DNA from 2 places in the Pseudoalteromonas sp. BSi20495 genome. Region 1 is predicted to be linked to the other one. Evidence: predicted binding sites of a transcription regulator. Region 1 holds the regulator's gene; the other holds the start of a gene.
What was found. The regulator sigma-54, encoded in region 1, starts transcription at its own class of promoters, with help from an activator protein. The targets are predictions, from matches to a motif close to GTTGGCACGNNNNTNGNNT.
Positions count from the first base shown of each region.

Region 2: a site for sigma-54 is predicted at 2,072-2,090, ahead of P20495_RS14685 (FlgO family outer membrane protein). Genes of this name have one in related genera too.

Region 1 covers NZ_BADY01000061.1:34,650-37,866, reverse strand. The annotation lists gene lptA (lipopolysaccharide transport periplasmic protein LptA) at 1-366, shown strand, start outside; gene lptB (LPS export ABC transporter ATP-binding protein) at 363-1,088, shown strand; gene P20495_RS11560 (RNA polymerase factor sigma-54) at 1,158-2,657, shown strand; gene hpf (ribosome hibernation promoting factor) at 2,684-2,971, shown strand; gene ptsN (PTS IIA-like nitrogen regulatory protein PtsN) at 2,976-3,217, shown strand, end outside.
Region 2 covers NZ_BADY01000041.1:2,709-5,925, forward strand. The annotation lists gene P20495_RS14695 (FlgO family outer membrane protein) at 57-728, opposite strand; gene P20495_RS14690 (FlgO family outer membrane protein) at 736-1,431, opposite strand; gene P20495_RS14685 (FlgO family outer membrane protein) at 1,445-2,038, opposite strand; gene P20495_RS14680 (SPOR domain-containing protein) at 2,178-2,855, opposite strand.

The DNA of each region.
Region 1 (3,217 bases):
CACGGCAACCGTCGTATTACAGCCGACCGTTTAGAAGTACATAAACGTGATGAATTAGGCGATAATAAACAGCTACTAATTGCAACTGGTAGCCCTGCATATTTCGAAGAAAAACAAACTGATGGCACTATAATGAGCGCCAGCGCAAACGAAGTTCGTTATGATGTAGCTAAACGATTTTTAACCCTTATTGGCGATGCACAAGTATCGCAAGCGGGTCAAAAAATAAATGCCAAGAGTATTACTTACGATATGCAACAGCAATTAATTAGCGCTGAAAAAGACGAAAACTCAACCGATCGTGTGCATACTATTTTAGTACCTATTGAGACTAAAAAAGAAAAAAACGATAAAGGTCAGCCATGAGTACATTAAAAGCAGAACTATTAGCTAAAAGTTATAAAGGCCGTGAAGTTGTAAAAAATGTAGGTTTGGAAGTAAAGGCTGGCAGCATAGTCGGGTTACTTGGCCCTAATGGTGCAGGTAAAACCACAACGTTTTATATGATTGTAGGCCTTGTACCTAGTGATAAAGGCAAGATTTCTATCGACGATAACGATATTACTCTTTTACCTATGCATAGTCGTGCTAGATTAGGCATTGGTTACTTACCCCAAGAATCATCAATTTTTAGAAAGCTTACTGTTTATCAAAATTTAATGGCTATTTTAGAAACACGTAAAGAGCTAAATAAGCAAGCAAGAGAAGACACACTTAACAATTTATTAGATGAATTTAGTATTCAGCACATTCGTGATAGCCAAGGTATGGCATTATCAGGAGGCGAGCGTCGCCGAGTTGAAATAGCGCGAGCACTAGCCGCTGATCCTAAATTTATATTGCTTGATGAGCCTTTTGCTGGTGTTGACCCTATTTCAGTGTTAGATATAAAGAAAATAATAGAACATCTTAAAAATCGTGGTATTGGTGTGTTAATTACCGACCATAATGTAAGAGAAACTCTTGATGTTTGCGAAAAAGCCTACATAGTTTCTCATGGTGAGTTAATTGCATCAGGCACTCCAGAACACGTATTAAACGATAAAACAGTACGTGATGTTTATTTAGGCGAGCAATTTAGGCTGTAACATTTACGCCATGTCTTTAAGCATCTGCTAGTATTAATTATAACAACATAAAAGGATTGTTAGAGATACATGAGGCAATCATTACAGCTGCGCATGGGCCAGCAACTTACAATGACTCCACAGCTGCAACAAGCAATTCGCCTGTTGCAACTCAGTACATTGGATCTCCAGCAAGAAATACAAGAAGCACTCGACAGCAACCCCCTATTAGAGGTTGAAGAACAAGATTACGCCGAAGATTCTGCTGGTAAAAACGAGCAAAAAGCAGATAACGACGATGTCACTGTTAGCGCAAATGCTGATGATGTTCCGAGCGAATATGAGCAAGACAGTGGTGAAGCACTTGCTAAAGATACGCTAAGTGATGAAATGGCTATGGATGTTAGTTGGGATGAATATATGAGCGCAGCCCCAGCGTCATCATCAGGACCAATGCCTGAAGATGAATCTATATACCAAGGCTCCTCGACTGAAACGCTCCACGAATACCTAATGTGGCAACTACAACTGACTCCCTTTAGTCCTACCGATGAAGCGATTGCGATTGCGATTGTTGAAGCCGTCGATGATTCGGGTATTTTAACGCTAAGCTGCGAAGAAATTTTAGAAAGTTTTAATCAAGAGAACGAAGAAGACAACGAAGTTGAACTTGACGAAATAGAAGCTGTTTTAAAACGAATTCAATTGTTTGACCCTGTTGGTATTGCAGCACGTAGTTTACAAGAATGCTTATGTATTCAGCTGAACCAATACGATAAAGAAACACCCTATATTAATGAAACAAAAATGATTTTAACCGAGCACATTGATCTATTAGCTGCTCGCGACTATCGTACATTAATGAAAAAAACAAAGCTCAAAGAAGAAGAGCTTAAAGAAATAATGACTTTAATACATACTCTTAGCCCAAAACCGGCGGATACTATAGTTAGAGAAGAATCTGAGTATGTAATTCCTGATGTATCGGTGAAAAAAATAAAAGGTCGCTGGGTTGTTGAACTAAACCCAGATAGCATGCCTAAAATCAGAGTCAACAGCCAATATGCAGCAATGTCACGCACCGTTAAATCAAGTGGTGATAGCCAGTTTATTCGCTCGCATCTACAAGAAGCTAAATGGTTTATTAAAAGTTTAGAAAGTAGAAACGATACACTATTAAAAGTAACTAATTGTATTGTTAAGCAACAACAAGGTTTTTTTGAGCATGGCCCAGAAGCCATGAAACCAATGGTTTTAAATGATGTAGCAGAAATGGTCGAAATGCACGAATCAACTATTTCACGCGTAACAACTCAAAAATATATGCATACACCTCGCGGTATTTTTGAGCTTAAATATTTTTTCTCAAGCCATGTAAGTACTGAAAATGGAGGCGAATGCTCATCAACAGCAATACGCGCTCTCATTAAAAAATTAATCGCAGCAGAAAACTCAGCAAAACCATTGAGTGATAGTAAAATTGCAGATATATTAGCTGAGCAAGGAATAAAAGTAGCGAGACGTACAATCGCAAAGTATCGCGAATCTCTAGCTATTCCACCGTCAAATCAGCGAAAAAGTTTGATTTAAGACGCTAAACAAAGAGGGTAATGCTTATGCAACTAAACTTAACTGGTCGTCACGTAGAAGTAACTGATTCATTAAGAGATTATGTAAATACCAAATTTGCGAAGCTAGAAAGACACTCAGATCATATTAATAATGTTCATGTCATTCTTGATATAGAAAAATTAAACCAAAAAGCTGAGGCAACGATTCATGTAAGTGGAGCTGAGTTATTTGCCTCTACTGAACATCAAGATATGTACGCCGCCATTGACTCGCTGATTGACAAGCTCGATCGCCAAGTTATTAAACACAAAGAGAAGCTTGCTCGACACTAATATTATGAAATTAAGTTCACTTATATGCCAGGACTGCAGCAGAGCTGCGGTCCTTTTTAATAGTAAAAAAAGAATTTTAGAGTTCATCAGTCAACTTGCTCATGACAAGCTCCCATATCTTTCTCAACAAGATATTCTCAGCGCCTTAATGAATAGAGAAAAACTGGGAAGCACTGGTATAGGAAGAGGCATTGCAATCCCTCATGGGCGAATGAGCGGCGCAGAAGAGCCCTTAGCACTCGTATT
Region 2 (3,217 bases), on a different contig from region 1:
CTTAGAGGTGTGAATTATAACGGTATCTGGTTTTTTATATCAAGCGACAACTGAACTTAATTGCTTGATAAGTATATATCTTCTTTATTTAGTACGTATAACGGTATTAATTTTCGGCTAGTGGCAACAACTTGCTTGGTGTCTATGTTAATAACACGCGCATTGACCGCAACCCCATTACGTCGATAAATTAAAGTACCTGCAAGTACGTGGCTGGCCATTTGGTCTTCATTAAGTTTTGCTATATCACGCGATAAAACAAAGTCGCCACGGCTATTTACGTCTATGGTTTCTGTGGTTTTAAAATCAACAACACCATAACCAAATTTTTGTAATTGATGGATTAAGGTTTCAGATATTTGATTTCCAAGCTGATTTGTGTTGTTTAGTGTGGCATCTAAATTAACTAAGGTTGTAACCGCAATATTTAAATGCGCATTAGTATCATTACCTGATTCGAGGGTGTCGACTAGATCGAGGGCCATTTGCTCTACATAATTAACCAATGTTTGATGGTGGTTAAGGGGCATAAATTGTTGTGATGAATCGTATTCGTCATGTACATCTACTTTAGCCGACGACAGCATTTCCGGTGTTTGCTCATGCTGTGTGTTTACATCTACGCGGGTATTTGTGTTTTGTTGCTGTTGAGTAATATGTGTCATAGAACACCCAGCCAATGCTAGCATGCTAAAAGCGCTAAGCACGCTGTTTAATGTATAACGCATAATCACCTCACTCATCCGCTTGCTTAAGCATTATGCCATCAGTTCGGTAGCTGCTGTTAAGCGCATCAACAACTGACTGAGGAATAAAGCCTTGTGCACTGCCTACAACCGCTTTACTTTTCAAACCAACAATACGAGCATTTACTAATACCCCCCCTTGGTGGCTCACTAAGGTACCGGCTAGGACGTAGTTAAAATTTTGATCTTGATTTAACTCTAAATAGTCGCGACTAAATACAAAGTCACCCGCCGGTGTTACTCGCATAAAGTCGGTTGTTTTAAAATCAATGACCGGTATACCAAAACTATGCAGTTCGTGCATAAAGCTTTCTGATATCTGATTTCCTAATAAACTGCCATCGTTGTAGTTATCATCTAAAAATACAAAGCTTGAAACAGCAAGTGGTGTTTTATCATTTACGTACTGTAAGTTTTCGACCATGTCTTGCATTATGCCACGCACGTAATGGTTAATATTTTTACGCTTGGCGGGCATTGATTTAGTGTAGTTATTTTGCTCAACCAACCCAGACTGAAAAAGTTGATTATTTACAACAGGCGACGCAACTTCGCGTTGCTCACTTACAAGCATTACAGGGCTATTGCTTTGCGGTTCTTCTACTTGTTCTGACTCCATGCCATTAAACATTTGCGAACAGCCAAATCCCAATGGCAAACATAATGTAATTAGTAGGTTTCTCATTTTGTGCTCCAAATTAGTATTCGCTGCGGTATAAAAGGCCGTCGCGCTGCTGAATTTTTTCATTTCCCCACATTACATTAATAGGGATCTCGGTACTGCCTGCTGATAAAACTTGTTTGCTGTTTATATTAACTAGTCGCGCATTTACTATATATGCATGCTGCTGACGAGTCACAGTACCGGTAACTATTAAGTCAATTTTTTGACGTTTACGTAATTTATTTAAATCGCGACTTAGTACATTATCGGCATTACTCGATAATGTTATATTATTGTCTAATCTATACTCTACCGTATGGTAACCAAGCTGGGTCATTTGGGTTAATAGACTTTCTTGGATTTGTTGGCTAAGCCCTGAAGCTTGCTCTGTCATTAACTTGGTGTCGAGCCCATCAGCAAAATAAAAGCTACTTACACCAATGCGGGAATTACGACTTAACGGCTCTTTTAAATGACTGAGCTGCACTGTTAGCGTATTTACATAATCATTAACTGTGTAAGGTGCCATAGCCGCTTTAGGAGCGTGTGTGCTTATACTTGGCGCTGGTTGCGGTATCAAACTGCAAGCGGCTAAGTTAACTAATAATAGGGGTAATAAAAGGCGCATAATTGCCATCCTCTTTCAAATATACAAAAGATAAAGCAATTATTATGCCTAAAAGGTGTTTGAATAATTTTGCTAGTTAACCTACACCAATGCTTAACCTAAACCCGATTAACATGCCTACCTCAACTATTTGTTTAAACTATAGTTTAATGGGTTTATCTGTGTAACTACTTACTATGCAATCGAGTTTATAAAGTTTAAATACTTCGCAATCCGCTTTGGCGTTATTTAACTTTTGATATGAACCCAGTTTTAAGCGGTAAAATGTTTTATCGTTAATACGGATTTGCTCTACGTTAGTCTCTATTTTTTTTCTAAACAATGGAGCTGCCTGTATGTTCAGGTTTTGCCATACTTTTTTTAAGCTTGGCTCAGAGCTAACTGATGCCACTTGTAATGAAAATGAATGCTTAAGCGTATTTAATTTTACAGCTCGTTTTTTACTGTAGCTATGTTTAGGCGCTTTCGAAAGCGCTTTTATGGTATGAGCAGCTATAGGATTGCGTGTATCAGCACGAGTATAACGTTGGTTGGATTGCGTTATCGCTTTAGTGTTAATAATGTCGATATGGTCAACTAAATAAGTGATCTCTTTTTCGAGCCTTAAAATACGCTCAAGGCCCGCTCTAGCTTGTTGCCATTGCATTGCTGCATCTTTTAACTGAGCAAGCTCTAAGGCCGTGATTGACACATATTCTGGTAAATTACTTGGTTTTTCTAACTGGTTTACTTCTGACGTAGAAGCACAGGCAGTACAAAATACAAACGTTAAAAGACTCAGAATTATATTTTTATTATTATTTTTATGTTTAAACATGTATTCGTTATCCTGAAAGCAGTGTAATTACACTTACATTTCAGCTAAACATTCTTATAAATTATACCAATTCGCTTAATTAAACATTATTGCAAGTTGGTACTAAGTGTTTAACTTTAAATAGGCCATGGGAACAACTCATTTCAGCTTTAATTGTGTTTTAAAAAACAATTAACGCGGGTCCCTTTATCCTTAAGAAAACATTTAATACAAATTTAGTGCCAATTAACACAAAAAAAACAATATAACTTAAAAACCGCGCATTTAAACATATTCAATCCTTAAAATAACAACAGTTTTTGAGTTGTTGTATTTTTAGATACTACGTTTGCAACAGTGTATTTAACCCAAAATTTCGATAA